2 regions of the Romboutsia lituseburensis genome follow, and region 2 is predicted to be linked to the other one. Evidence: riboswitches for the same ligand, from Rfam matches in the RefSeq annotation. Region 2 holds a riboswitch; the other holds the start of a gene.
What was found. A riboswitch is a leader RNA that binds a small molecule or an ion and turns the genes downstream of it on or off. The one in region 2 is predicted to bind cyclic di-GMP.
Positions count from the first base shown of each region.

Region 1: it holds a riboswitch for cyclic di-GMP, as region 2 does, so the genes downstream of both, NWE74_RS17060 (response regulator transcription factor) here and NWE74_RS00215 (thioester domain-containing protein) in region 2, are expected to answer to the same signal.

Region 1 covers NZ_JANQBQ010000001.1:3,526,306-3,534,587, reverse strand. The annotation lists gene NWE74_RS17075 (sensor histidine kinase) at 1-616, shown strand, start outside; gene NWE74_RS17070 (LytR/AlgR family response regulator transcription factor) at 803-1,516, shown strand; gene NWE74_RS17065 (response regulator transcription factor) at 1,611-2,216, opposite strand; cyclic di-GMP riboswitch class II at 2,240-2,324, opposite strand; gene NWE74_RS17060 (response regulator transcription factor) at 2,960-3,565, opposite strand; cyclic di-GMP riboswitch class II at 3,589-3,673, opposite strand; gene NWE74_RS17055 (helix-turn-helix transcriptional regulator) at 4,091-4,711, opposite strand; gene NWE74_RS17050 (response regulator transcription factor) at 4,865-5,467, opposite strand; gene NWE74_RS17045 (hypothetical protein) at 5,805-6,374, opposite strand; gene NWE74_RS17040 (MerR family transcriptional regulator) at 6,669-7,940, opposite strand; gene NWE74_RS17035 (tyrosine-protein phosphatase) at 8,171-8,282, opposite strand, start outside.
Region 2 covers NZ_JANQBQ010000001.1:24,985-33,266, reverse strand. The annotation lists gene cdr (CoA-disulfide reductase) at 1-1,658, opposite strand, end outside; gene NWE74_RS00230 (DUF308 domain-containing protein) at 1,890-3,185, opposite strand; gene NWE74_RS00225 (DUF975 family protein) at 3,344-3,970, opposite strand; gene NWE74_RS00220 (prealbumin-like fold domain-containing protein) at 4,307-4,837, opposite strand; gene NWE74_RS19260 (SpaA isopeptide-forming pilin-related protein) at 4,861-5,031, opposite strand; gene NWE74_RS00215 (thioester domain-containing protein) at 5,217-5,771, opposite strand; cyclic di-GMP riboswitch class II at 5,840-5,921, opposite strand; gene srtB (class B sortase) at 6,133-6,846, shown strand; gene NWE74_RS00205 (DUF975 family protein) at 7,039-7,944, shown strand; gene NWE74_RS00200 (hypothetical protein) at 8,037-8,282, opposite strand, start outside.

The sequences.
Region 1 (8,282 bases), 3.5 Mb from region 2:
TTTACAAAAGAACCAATATGAAAAATTAAGTAATTATATTTGTGAAACAAAAGCTCTTAGGCATGATTTAAAACACCATATCGCAATTATGAAAAGTTGTATAGAAAATAAAAAATATGATCAGTTAAAAAAATATATTTGTCAATATGAAAGTAATTTATCTTATAAATTTAATTCTGATCTTTGTAAAAACTTTGCTATTAATTGCCTTTTAAATCATTATATTAATCTATGTAATATAAACAACATAGATATGAATATTTGTGTAGATTTGCCTAATACTATTAATGTACTCGATTCTGATTTATGCATTATATTTGGAAATTGTATAGAAAATGCTATAGAAGCTTGCCTCAACTTAAGTAAAAATAAATTTATCAATATAAATACTAAGATTTATTTTGATATGATTATTATAACTATTGATAATAGCTATAACGGAAAGTTAAAGAAAAAAGATGATATATTCTTATCATCTAAACGAGATTTCAAATATGAAGGTATTGGTATTTCTTCGGTTTTACAAATTATAAAAAAGTACGATGGAATTATAAGATTTAATTCTGATAACAATAAATTTGAAGCATCTATAATGCTACATGAAAATAAAATATAATAATCCAAAATCATTAGTATAATAAAAAGGAAGGATTTAATATTTAGTAAATAGTTCTTTTTTATTATGTTACCACTTATTACGTAAAACCCCCTTTAATATCGTAATTTTACCTCTCTTGAGATTCTAAATAAATATTGTTTTATGCTATAATTTTATATATAAATCTAGCGAGGAGTGTTTAATTTGCGTATTGCAATATGTGATGATTGTAAAGATGACTTAAAACATTTGACTAATCTTATTAATAAATACAGCTTGCTAAATACTTTAAATGTGGAAATTATGCAATATGAATGTGAAGAAAGTTTATTTAATGATTTAGAAAAAGATTATTTTGAAATTATTTTTCTAGATATTTATATAGATAAATCACTTGGAATCGATGTAGCAAAAAAAATAAGAGAAATAGATAATAACTGTTTAATTATTTTTACTACAATTAGTCCCAATTATGCTTTAGATGCTTACTCTGTCCATGCTATTGACTATTTGCTAAAGCCAATTGATTTTGACATATTTGAAAAAACACTTAATAGATGTGTTAATTTCTTTCCAGATTCATTTAAGTTTATTCAAGTTTTGTCAAATAGACTTATGATAAAAATTCCTCAGAAAAACATTATATTTATTGAAGTATTTAATAAGTATTGTTTAATACATACAACTGATGGTGTGATAAAAACGTATATGTCTTTATCTAAACTTGAAACATTGATTGAGAGTAATGTATTTTTAAGATGTCATAAAAGCTATATGATTAATATGAAACATATAGAACAGATTTTAGAAAATGATTTTTTATTAAAAAATGGCACAAAAATTCCTATTAGCCAAGATAAAAAGCTTGTATTTAAGCAAGAATATATTGATTATCTATTCAAAGTAACTAGAAGTTAAATATATTTTTTAATGGCGTATAGACTTGTAGACACTATAAATTACTATGGTAATAGTGCCTACATTTTTTTATGCTTAATTTTTATAGTTATTATTAAAAGCCTACAATACCTTTATCGTAGGCATATAAAGCTGCTTGCATTCTATCCTTTAAGTTTAATTTAGCAAATATATTACTTGTATGTTTTTTTACTGTATGCTCGGTTATATATAGCTCTTTTGATATTTCTATATTTGTTTTTCCTTTTGCTATACAAATTAATATTTCTTGCTCCCTCTTTGTTAGTTCAGATATAGTTTCTGTATCTCCATGAGATATATAATTTTCTATTAAATCCGCATCATAATATTTTTTACCCTTGTCTAATTGCTTAACTGCATATCCTATATCTTCTGAGTCTATATTTGCTAGTATATACCCATCTATACCTATTTTCATGCAGTGCGCAAATAATGTCCTATCTTCATAAAAATCTAGCACCATAACCTTTGAATTACACTCATTTTTAACTTTCTCTAGCTCATATAAATACTTTTTATTATTTTTATTTAAGTCCACTATTATTAAGTCATAATGTTCTTTATATATATCTGTATACAAATGACTTTCTTTTATGCTAGCTACGCACGATTCAGCTGATATAATTTCGACTATACCTCTTCTTATAATTAAAGATTCAGATATTATAATAGCTTTCATATTTTTCCCCCCAACAAATATTAAAGTTATTTAGCCGGTTGCACTACTGGCTCTGTATACCTCTAAGTGCCCAAATACAAGATATACTTCATAGCTTCTAAATACTTACTCTTTTCCTATATTTAACTACTCCTACAAAATAACTTATGCACTTATTATATATCCTAATATTACTATTCATAATCAGTACACAGCGGTATTATGCCTACTACCAAAGTATAATCCGTTCTACTTTTCTGTATATATACCGACCTTTTTTTCATTAAATATAATTTGAAAATGTATAATTTTTAATAAGTTTGTATATACATTTTTCTAGTTTTTTAGTGTTTGTACTATTAGCTACTTTATCTTTAGTTGACAAAAAACATATCTTTTATATAACTAGGAATGTTTTTATACTTATTTGATTTGATTTGATTTTATATATTTCTTTTTATTAATTAATAAAAAGTCTTGCACACAATTAAAAAATAAAGCTTAAATTATGTTATTATCTCTATATATTAAATATATATATTTTTCACAAAAAAAAACTTTAAATTCTATAAAACGTCATTTAATGGTGTAAACACCTTAAGCAACGTATAAAATCATTGGCACTATGAGCAAAATGATCTTTTCAATAAAATTTCGGTTAATTCAAATATATAGATTATATATAAATTTAAAATATTATAACTATCTTAGACATAAAAAAGCTAACTTAAATATATATTTAAACTAGCTTTGATGTTTATTATTTAAAATTGTACAAGTCCTTTATTATATGCATATAACGCTGCCTGCATTCTATCTTTTAAGTTAAGTTTAGCAAATATGTTACTAGTATGCTTTTTAACAGTATGCTCTGTTATATATAATTCCTTTGATATTTCTATATTTGTTTTTCCTTTTGCTATATATATTAATACTTCTTGCTCTCTTTTAGTTAATTCTTCTATATCTTCATTTTCACCTTTGAATATATAATTTTCTATAAGTTCTGCATCATAGTATTTTTTGCCTCTATATAATTGTTTCACTGCATATCCTATATCTTCTGAGTCTATATTTGCTAATATATACCCATCTATACCTGATTTCATACATTTTGAAAATAGCGTTCTATCTTCATAAAAATCTAGCACCATAACCTTTGTATTTGTAGTTTTCTTTAAATGCTCCAGGTCATATAAGTACTGCTTATTATTCTTATTTAGATCTATAAGTATTAAGTCATAATCTTCCTTATATATATCTGTATATAAATGACTTTCTTTTATACTACTTATATATTTTTCTTCTGATAAAATTTGTACGATTCCTCTTCTTATTATTAATGATTCTGAAATTACAATAACTTGCATATTACCCCCTACTTAAATATATCAAGTTATTTAGCCGGTTGCACTACTAGCTCCGTATACCTCTAAGTGCCCAGATACAAGGTATACTTCTTCACTTCTAAATACTTCTTTATTCTTTTGTTTATAAATTATAATTCTTATTATTTTTATTAATATTATTCCAATTACTAACTATTTACACTATATAGTATACATTTTTATTAATTATTAGTAATCATAAATTGTAAGTAATTTTAGGTATACTAAAGTATAATTCAACCACTTTATATCTACACTTTTCTTTTTCATACTCGATAATTCGATTTTATTCTATCATTTTTATTTTTTATAATTATTATTATCATTTTTTTTTATTTTTAATTTTAATAAAAATTTTATACTTTACTATACATAGTTTCCTTTTTTATATTTTTTAGTTCAATTAATATCGGTAGCATCTAGTATTTTTACATTCACTATAAAATAAAGATTCTCTAATATAAAAAAGAACCTTCAATTATTAATCGAAAGTTCTTCTTATATCATTTAATTACTTTGTACTAAATTATTATCTCTTGCATAAATTATTATATCTTGTCTATTTTTCAAATGTAGTTTATGCAAGATACTACTTACATGTTTTTTTATTGTATAATCTGTTACTGTTAGAGCTTTTGCTATTTCTTTATTGCTAAACCCCTTACAGACATAAGTTAATACATTAAACTCTCTTTGAGTTAACTTTACATTAGTAGCACCAATTTGATTTTCTATACTTTCTTGTAATAACTCTGAATCATAAAACTTTTTACCCATCATGATTCTTTTGACAATATATATATACTCTTCTTTATCTAAAATATTTAATATATATCCATCTACTCCAAGCTTAACTAATTCTAAAAATAAAGTCTTATTTTTTCTAACATCCATGACCATTATTTTTATATCTTGAGATACATTTTTTATTTTATCTACTATATGCACGATTTCTGTATCTCTTATAGTAGCATCTATAAATATAAAGTTAAAATTACTTAAGTCCTTAGTTTCAAATTCATTTTTATTCGAAGCTGATTCTATATAAACTTGATCAAACATTTCTTGAAATAAATTGTTTAAAGAATCTCTAACTATAAAGGACTCTGATATAATAAATACTTTCATATTTTACCCCCTAATTTATATCATCATCTATCAAATTACTCATTTCTTTATATTCTAACTAAATTGCAAATAAAAATATATTAACTAATTTGACTATATATATTATCCTATAGAGTTATTCAATTTATATTTATTGCTACCATTTAGTATAATTTAACTAAGTTTCTGGTTGTATATTATAACTTCTTGCCTATTTTTTAATTCTAATTTTTGAAGAATGTTACTTACATGCTTTTTTACTGTACACTCAGCTATGTACAGTTTTTCTCCAATTTCTTTATTATTTAACCCCTTAGCAAGTTCATCTAAAACTTGCCTTTCTCTTTTACTTAAAATATCTAAACCTTTTATATCATTATAGATTATTTTTTCTATAGCCTCTGATTCATAGACCCTTTTACCATTTTTTATCTTTTCAAAATGATATTTAAATTCATCTTTGTCTATCACATAAAGCAAATAACCCTCTATTTTAGATTTTATAGCCATTTCAAGTATCTGATTACTTTTAGTTCGATCTAGCACCATAACTTTTACATTTGGTGAGACTCTCTTTAATAAGCTTATAGTGTCTAATTCATCCTTATTTTTATACACAATTTCAATAAATATAAAGCTAAAATTTAATAATTCATGTTTATCTATTTTACTAAGAGATTTAATCGATATTACTTCCCTGGTTGTTGAATATTGTCCAAATAAATTTCCTAAAGATTCCCTAGTCATAAATGATTCTGACACTACTAATATCCTCATAAATTTCCTCCTTTTCCAAAAGATTAAGTTTTTATTTATTTAGAAAAGTAGTTTTGAATAACTATATTTAATCTATATTATCCATTTCGTATTTTATCATAACATTTAACATTAAAACGTTTTTTTCGTTCTCCTTTTTTCTACATTTTTTTATTATTTTTTCACTTTTGCACTTAAAAAAAGAAACCATTTACTAAAAATAGCTTCTTTTTTTAATTTAACGACTTAATTTTAAGTATAAAAACATTTTTTATAATAAAATATAAAGTTTTTTTATACTTTTTCTTTTAGGAATATAGTTGATTTTTTTGGTATTTTTTTTATTCCTGTCATTTTTTTACTTTTCATACGAATTCAAATTTATTTCCGGTAATACAGGTGATCTATTTTCCGTTGTAGCCTGATCATTTTCAGTTGTATCTTCCTCTTGTGATGGTGGTTGTACATCTGGTGTTTCTGGGTTTTGTGAATCATCTGTTGGAGGTTCAACACTTGGCTTGTCCTGTATTTCTTCTTCAGCTGGTGGTTGAGTTGGAGGTTCTGGTTTAGCATTATTATTTGAATTATTATTTGATCCATTATCAGGCTTTGTATAGCTTGGCTTATTTTGTGGCTTGATTATTGGCTTATAATCATGTTCTACTTTATTATTTTCATCATTTGTATCTGTGTTTGGATTCTCTTGTTTTTCATCTTGTATTTTTACTTCTTCATCAAGTTTTGTATCACTTACAGCTTTAACAACTTCAGCTGTTTGTACTTCTTTTTCTATTGTTATTTCTGATTGGCTTTTGTAGTTTCCGTTATCCGCTACAACCTCTTCCATCTGACTCATCGTAAGTCCTGAAGATACTAAAGCAGCCGTAATAACACCACCTATAATAATCTTTTTTTCCTGCTTAATCATAATAGTTTCTCCTTTTTAATATTTTTAATATAAAATTTATATTCATTATATTCTCGTAAATAAATATCTAAACCTTTATAAATATTTCCCTGTCATTCATTGTAAATTTACATTTTAGGCTATTAAAAAAAAATATCTATGATTATAGTGATGATTGTTGTTTTATCTTTTAGTTGTGTGTCTTAAAATAAAGCAATAATACTTAGAAATTAGTATCTATATGACATAAAAAATTTGCTTCGCCTAAACAAAAATAAAACACTAGATTTAAATTTTCTAGTGTTTTTATTAATATTAATATTCAATTATTCTTAAAAATCTATCTACATATTTTTTATCAAAATAACATAACTTATAATTTTCTTTTGACGATACTTTTTTAGCTTTAGTATTATCAACAATTAATTTATCAAATACCTCAAGTTCTAAGTATGTATCTTCATAAGCGCTACTTGCTTGATAGAAGTTTATTTTTTTATTATCATTTAATGTTACTATGTAATAAAAATCCCCTGGTTGACCACCGAACAACTTTCGTTGTTTTCCTATAAATCCTGCACTAACTTCACTAATATCATCATATGTATATTCAGTACCAAAAGGATTGTAAAAACTATAATCAACAATTTGAGTTTTAGTTACCACAGTAATGCCCGTAATGCCCATATATAATAACACTAAATTTAATATTATTACCTTGATAAAATTGTTTTTCATAAAATCAAATATACATGTTGCCCACTGCCACTCTACATTTTTTATACGTGTATATAAAAATGTTATAAGTAATATAAATATCTCTACCTCAAAAAATAAAGATATATAACTATAAGGAGCTTTATACATATACATTATATAATCATCCGGTACAAATATAAGTGCTTGTAACTTACCTATAAATACATATATAAATAAAGTTAAAATTAGAACTAATATTATACCTACTATAAAGCTAATTGTTCCACCGAACTTTTTATCATTTTGACTTAGATATTTCCTCCAACTTAAAGTAAGTACTACTGTTGCTATTATGCATAACATACTTTTTAATCCGATTGACTCATAGTTCTTTTCATTGATACTAGTATAAAATGTTATAAATGGACTTGACCATATTAAAGTAATTAGTAATTGAAATAATAATGAAGACTGACCAAGCTTATTTATCTCTGTTATAAGTTCTGTGTATTCTTCTGTCTCAATATACTCTAACTCATCTGAATATTTATTTAGATCAATATCTACATTTTTATTTATATCTTTTAATATTTCCCGGATAATATCTTTTTTGCTTTCAAAAGTGATTTCTTCTTCTTCTATTTCCCTTATTCTGTCTTCAAGTACTTTTTTTAGTGAAATTTTTTTATTATTAAGTTCTTTTATTTTAGAAATTGAAACTCCTAATTTCCTCAGATTCTTAATGTACTTTAATTCTTCAATATTATTCTCATCATAAACTCTATATGAATTAGAATTTCTTTTTACAGATATTAATCCTTCATTTTCATAAAAACGAATTGTATTTGCTGACAAACCCGTAAGCAACTCTGCATCTTTAATTTTCATAATTTACTCTCCCTTGCATTTTAGCTATAATATATCTTTATTTAACACCTTACAGCAACTATAATGTCAATATTTTCCTTTAAAATATTTTATAGTTTTTCTATATTTAAATCAATAGATAGCTAAAACAATTGAAATATCAAATATTTTTACTACTTTTAAAATTTATAGTAAATTATTATATAAAAAAGTTCCTAGACTAGTATAAATAACTAATTAGGAACTTTCATTTAAAAATTTTTAAATATTTTAGATAAGAAGCCTTTCTTTTCAGATGGATCTATTGCTTTACTTGTATCTATATCTTCATCTTTTATGACACTTTTCGGATTTTCTATAAAT
Region 2 (8,282 bases):
ATACTTTCTTCTGCTCTTTTTACAAATTGATAAGTTTTTATTCCTCCATCAATATTTGTACATTCTAATCCATGTTCTTTTAAGATTCTACATGCAATGTATCCTCTTAACCCAACTTGACAAGTAACGTATAATTTTTTATTTGTTGGTATTTCACTTAATCTATTTCTTAATTGTCCTAATGGTATGTGTATAAATTGCGGCATTGTACCTGTAACTAATTCAAATTCTTCTCTGACATCTATTATTACACCACCAGCTTTAATTATTTCATCAACTTCATGCCATTGTACAGTATCAACCATACCTTCTATTATATTTTCTGCATAATATCCTAACATATTGACTGGATCTTTTGCTGAGTTGTATGGTGGAGCATAACAAGGCTCTATGTCTTGTAAATCAAATACTGTAAGCCCACCCTTTATAGCTGTGGCCATAACATCTATTCTTTTTTCAACTCCATCCATCCCTACTCCTTGTGCCCCAAATATCTTTCCTGTTTTAGGGTCAAAAGTCATTTTCATAGCTATAGGAAATGATCCTGGATAATATCCTGCATGTGATCCTGGATGTATATGAACTACCTTATAATCAATTCCAAGTCTTTTTAATGTTTTTTCATTGTTTCCTGTAGTTGCTACTGTATAATCAAATACTTTCGCAACTGAAGAACCTAGTGTTCCTTTATATTTTTCATTTTTACCACATATATTATTAGCAACTATTCTTCCTTGTCTATTTGCTGGCCAAGCTAAAGGTATCATAGTTGGCTTTTTGTTAACAAAGTCCATTATTTCTACAGCGTCACCTAATGCGTATATATTTTCATCTGATGTTTTCATATACTCATCAACTACAATTGCGCCTCTTTCATTTAGCTTAATATTAGCATCCTTTGCAATAGTTGTTTCTGGTTTAACACCAATTGATAATATTATCATGTCAGTAACGATTTCCTTACCACTAGATAATATTACTTTTTTTCCATTATCAGCAAATGAATTTACTCCATCTTTTAGTATTAATTCAACATCTTTATCTATTAAATGGTCATGTACTATACTTACCATTTCTATATCAAGAGGAGCCATAACTTGTTCACTTGCTTCTACTAATGTAACTTTCATACCTAGTTCATGAAGATTTTCTGCCATTTCAAGACCTATAAATCCTCCACCTATTACTACTGCATGCTTTGGCTTTTTATTATCTACATATGCCTTAACCTTATCTGTATCTGGTATATTTCTTAATGTAAATAAATTATCACATTTATCTATACCTGGTATTGGCGGCTTTATAGGATTTGCTCCTGGAGATAACACTAATGTATCATAAGTTTCTTCATATGTTTCGCCACTTTTGTGGTTTTTAACTACTACCTTTTTTTCTTCTTTATTTATTTTAACAACTTCACTTAAGTTTCTTATATCTAAATTAAACTTTGAGCTCATAGCTTCAACAGTTTGAACTATTAATTTTTCTCTTTCATTTATTGTTCCCCCTATATAATACGGAAGACCACAGTTTGCAAAAGATATATATTCACCTTTTTCAAACATTATAATTTCTGCATTTTCATCTAATCTTCTAAGTCTAGCTGCAGTTGATGCCCCACCTGCTACTCCACCTACAATAACTATTTTTTTAGACATAATTTCTCTCCTATTCCAAATATAAATTATATATTTTAATAATTATATTGTTTGTTAATTATCTTTCTTAATATCTCAAAAATGGTAATTAATTATTTAACATATTCACATTATATTATCTATAAAAAAATAGTTCTGTAACTTTGTCACATAAAAATGCCATACTTTAATTACTTAAAGTATGGCATTTATTAAAATCTATAATTTATCAATGATCTGATATATATAATTTTATTTTTGTTTGTAAATATTTCTACTAACAACTATACTATTTCTTTTCGAAAATTCACGTTTTAAATATTCATAATAAGTACCAGGTGTTATTATACCACCGATACCAAGAATATCTGTTCCTGAATTACCTATTACACTATCTGCTAATAACACACAGTTTGTGTTTAATCCGAAATAAGTTTTGAACTTTCCTGATTTGAAATTGAAAAACTTTGCTCCAGTCGATTTATATAACATACTTGCATAGTCTTTATAATCGTCTATATTGTGTTCATCATCAGCTAAAACAACAGGAGGTTCCCATTCTACTAAGTTCGATTTTATTTCCTTTATTTTATTTTCTATATTTTTTCTTTGTTCATCATTTAATTTTAATCCATAACTAAATAATGTCTTCTTCGAATAACTTGTGCAAAAATTGATATACTTAGATTTATCACAACTAAATAATGTCCCTTTTCCAACTATTCCAAATAACTTATACGAAGATTCATCATAATTTCCATAAGATATTATCTCACCATTATAATATAAGTCCACATGACCTACTACACCAACTCCATTAGGTGTCACATGTATAAATACTTCTAAGTCTATATCCTCTTCATTTTTTTTGTCATTTTCGTCTACAACATTATTATTAACTTCAAAATACTCATTTACCTTCTTTAAAACCTTATGTGGTATTAATGCTACTAAAAAAACAGGTAATGTTATTCTAATTTTTCTTTTTAATTTCGTCTTTGTATTTACGGGTAGTATTTCTCTTATAAAATCTTTTATAAAGTTAATTCCAAATAAAATAAAGTAAATAGCTATAATTACAAGTACTGTATCTAAATGCATTAATGGTGAAAATAAAGATGTAATTCCAAAACCAAAGTATACTATACATTCAATTATTAGTCCTAATTTTATATTAATTTGATTTTTAGCGTATATATATATTGAAATTAACTTAACTGTGCCATTTAGTATTAAATATAATGCAAATACGATAGGCAATAAAGATAAAGATATATTTTTTAAATAAAATATACCAAACCCTAAGATTAAATTTAACATAGATTGTCCAATTGTAACATTTTGGCTTATATTGTCTTTTCTTTTTACAAATCTGCTTATAATTTGAGAAGTTCCATTTATAATTAATGCAATTGCAATAGCTTTTATAATTATGTTTAGGAAGTTAGTCTTTCCATATAAAATAATAGCGCCTATAATCATTAATGAAATTCCTGTGAAAATTAAATTTCCTCTGTTAACATATGATTTATTTATAGATATTTTCATTTTTTCCTCCCCCCCCCATTTTAAATATCACATATAAATTAATTTAAATTATTTCATCCATATTGTAACATATTTTTTTAATTTATTACATATTTTTAACTATGAGGTAACAAACAATTACTATAAAATAAAAACTCACCCTATAAGGTGAGCTTTTATTATATATCTAGTATTTCTTTTTTATTTAAGTTTAAATAGAAATTAGTCATTGTCATCTCATAGTATGGCATATACCATATAAATCCTATTCCAAATGAAATTATACTTAATATAAACCATCCTAAGAAACTTAGATCCAATATAAATAATTCCATTTTATGTCCTTTCATCATAGATGCACTTCTTGATAGACATTCTACAAATGATAACTCCGGATTTTCAACTAATATATAATATGATTGCGAAAACATTAAAGCTACTATAATACCTGGAATTATAAATAAAATTGTACCTAATACTACGGCTAAATTAATTACTATTGACATTAATAATAATTTAAAGAATAACTTAAATTGTGAAAATAAATCACTAAATTTAGCACTCTCTTTATCTTTAGCTAGATTAAGTGTAAATCTTGCAAGTCCTGCTGTTATTGATCCATATAATAACCAGCCTATTATATTTAAAGTTATGAATATTTTATCTGTATGTTGTACTAAACTTGAGCTTGTAGATGCAGTGGCTGATTGAGTTATAAATGTATATATTATACAAACAATTATAGCTAATCCCCATTTTCCTTTTAGTTGCTGTTTTGCATTACTTTTTAAGATTGCTCTTGTCACGATTTTATCTTCCTTTCTTAGCTTCCATTTTTTTGAAACTATTTATTAGTATATATCGTCCCTAACTATTATTCAATTTAATTTTACAATATAAATATAGATTTTTTATCTATTTTATAGTTATATACTTATAATATCCTTAACATTTAAATTTTATTGATTAATACTATATTTTTATATAATATTTAATATAATTTTCATATTTAATAATTAAAAGGAACATATCTATCTTTTGTTGTATAGATGCTAATACAATTTTTTTCTGTTTCAAAAAATAAAATTTCATCTATCGTTATATTATATATAAGACAATATAAAAAGTGTGTACTTTTATATTTATTCAATATCTTTTTTTCTGTTTAGTAAGTATAATACAATAACTGATATAGCTCCCACTATTATATATATACCTATTCCTTTATCTCCAGTTGCAGGTGAAACTAAACTTTTATTTTTTTCTAAACTATTATTAGTTGAATCTGATTTATTATCAACTTTGCTATCTACTTTATTACTTAATGACTCTATTTTATTGGCTAGATTTTTCTTTTTATCATTGTATTTATTCTCTATATTATTTTTATCAGCTATAATATTTTCAACTATAGTTTCTTTTTTATTTTCACAAGTAACTTTAATTTTTTCATCTAGTTCTTTTATTTCAAATTGATATTCCTTATAGTCTATTTCATATCCATCCGGTGCAAATATCTCTTTATATGTGTATTTCCCATATGTCAGGTTTTCAAACTTTACTATACCATTTTGATCACTTGTTTCTTTTCTTACTATAAAACCATTTTCATCTTTTATAATAAACATTGCCTCTGAAAGTGGTTTTTTATTTTCTTCATCTACCTTTGTTATTTCTAAGCTTCCTTATAATAGACTTATTTACTACTTTTTTTTTCAATTAATACGTTGTTATTACTTATATTAAAATATTGTTCTTTATTATCTATAATATATCCTTTTAAACCTAATGCTTCTTGATATGTGTAGCTACCTTCTTTTAGTTGAAATTGTGCAACTCCTCTTCCATCAGTTAATTTACTTTCTATTATTTTTCCACTATTTTCCTCCTGTTATTTTTTTGTGAGTCTTATAATCTCTAATTTCCATGTACTCTGGTAAGTCTTTAAATGAAAATTCTCCTTTATCTCCTGTTGTATATAGTTTATCTGTATTCCAGTTGTTTTCTTGTTTAGAAAATTCTAATTTTCCAATTAAATCAAGATCTCCTTGTTTAAAACTTATCTATTTTTGATAATTTTAATAAGTCATTATAGTAATTAGCCATTCTCTGATTTATCCTATCATATGGCTTTAATTCATAGTCTGTATTTTCTGTTATATCCCATATTAAATACTGAGTCATTTTCATGGCTTCATATTCACTTAGTCTATTTTTTTGTATAAGTCCGCTATTGTCATTTGGGTATCCTTGATATAATACAGATGCTATTCTTTCTTTTTTATCTTTTCCATATTTATCTGCATAAGGATCATTTGTATTTAAGTAACTATCTACTCTTGTATAATATGTTTTGTGCTCTTCATATCCTCCACTTATGCTTGGATATTTATTGTTCCTATCATAGCAATACACAATATTATCCTTTCCATCATGACCTTTTCCATCTACCACCCTTATACTAACTCCTATATCATTATTTTCGCAGTAAGCTAGATATAGTTTTTCACTTTCTTTATTCTCTGTATTCATAGCTCTTGATAGTGATGGATTTATAAAAAATGCTATTACCATTATAATTGATATAAGTTTTTTTAAATTTTTCATATTTCCTCCTCTTAAATAACATTTATAAAATTATAAATGTTAATACAAAAAAACCGGCTAAATAATTAGTTATTTAGCCGGTTGTACCATTATCCCCATATACCCAAGGCAACCACAGTAAGGATATATTTCATAGATTCTAAAAGTAATATATAACATTTTAAATTAAAGTTGTTTCGCAATTAAACATTTTAATTTAAAGTATATATAAGTTAATTTGTATTTTATTTAATCATAATTAAGTTTTATAATCAATATTTTTTACCATATTTTAACATTAAATATTTTTTAACTTGTATCTATAAAAATTTATATGCTATTATTGTAAAAAATAATAGTAAAAACTTTGAGGAGAATTTAAATGAATAATATAAGAAAAATTTTAAATATAATTTTAATTGGTATTTTGCTATTTAGCTCTTATAAAATATTAAATAAATCTATACAATATAAAAAAGCTGATAAAGTTTATACTCAAATAAAAGAAATAAAGAAAAATATTACTTTAAATAACAATAATAAAACAAATAAAAAAGCATTAGATTTATCTAGTATTAATTCAGATTATAGGGGTTGGATAAATATAAATAATACAAATATTGATTATCCTATACTTCAAGCTAAAGACAATGAATATTATCTAAAGAAAGATATTAATAAATCAAATTTAGCTTCAGGTTCTATATTTTTAGATTTTAGAAATAATAAATTTTCAGATAAAAACACTATAATTTATGGGCATTATATGAAAAATGATACAATGTTTGGTGAGTTAAAGTATTTTAAAAATCCTAATTTTTTTAATAAAAATAATAAAATAATTATAACAACTTCTAACAACAAAGTTTTAAAGTATCAAGTGTTTTCTGTTTATGTAACAGATGCTAATGATAATTATATACAGACTAATTTTGAAAATGATTATAAATATGAAGAATTTTTAGACAAGATAAGTAATAAATCATTATTTGATAATAACTCAAATGTAAATACTTCAGATAGAATCCTTACGCTTTCTACTTGTAGTTATGAGTTTGAAAATGCTAGAATGGTTATTCATGCAAAGCTGCTATAATAAAAATTTCCTTTTAATTAAGCCACTGCGTTTATGCTACACTTCATGTATCCAATGTAGTGGCTTTAAATATAATGTTTTTGTTCTATTTTTAATTTCCATAAATTGTAAACATTTTAAATAACATGTATAATATAATAACTATTAATAATACCTATATATTAGAAATACTTTAAGAATAGGGGGATTTTTATGTGGACTAGGGAAGAATTAAAAAAAAGAGCAAAAATTAATTTTAAGAGACTGTATAAACAATCTGTTATAGTATGTATCATAGTATACTTGTTAGGTGCAGTATTTGATGGTGGATATAACTCAGCAAGTAATCGTGTTGAAGGTTCAATTAATTATAATCAATCACAAGATTCTGGTGACATAACTGGTGAGATCTATGAAAATGATGAATTTGATCAAGAGTTTAATTTAGACAATAAAACCAACAGTGCTTCTGAATTTGCTGAAAAGTATTCAATTGGAGGGGTTATAGGTAATTTTATTGAATTTATATTTAACTCTATATACAATTTATTTTCAGGTGTTTCAGTTCTAATAGTTATTTTAATCTCAATATGTGTTGCCCTTATAGGTACTGTCCTTAAAGTACTTGTATTTAACCCTATAATAATAGGCAAAAACAACTTCTTTATGGGAATTAGAGAAAATGACCGTAAAGTAGGAGATATATTCTTTTTATTTAAAGAGTCTAAGTTTATAAAACCTGCAATAACAATCTTCTTTGTAGATTTATTTACATTTTTATGGACATTATTGCTTATTATACCTGGGATTATAAAGCATTATGAATATTATATGATTGAATATATACTTTCAGAAAATCCAGATATTGATAGAAAACGTGCATTTGAACTTAGCAAATATATGATGGATGGTCAAAAGTTGGATACTTTTGTTCTAGAGTTATCTTTTATTGGATGGGATATTTTATCAGGTATCACATTCGGATTGGTAGGAATTTTTTATGTTAATCCTTACAGAGAATCTACATTCGCTGAACTATATGCTACGCTTCGTGAAAATGCAATACAAAATGAATTTACAGATGTAAATGAATTACCAGGTTTTAAAACTTCTTTATAAGTAAAAATAAGTATAGTAGATAAGTTTGTATTAATAAAACTATATCTACTATACTTTATTTGTTTAGTCTTTTATGATTTGAAATATCTAATTTATTTATTTTCTATCTCTTTACATTGTAGTTTTACAAATACATTCAATTCGTTCTCTTTAATATTCTCATTTACATCTTTATCAGATAACAGACCTAAATCTGAATATAAAATACCCTTATCGCCTTTTACCCCATGAAATAAATATATGTCATCTCCAAGTTTTATTTTTTTACCGCTAGTAAAGTAATGGTATGATAATTGTGATATATCTTCTTTTATATCAAGGCTCGCAGAAGCACCACC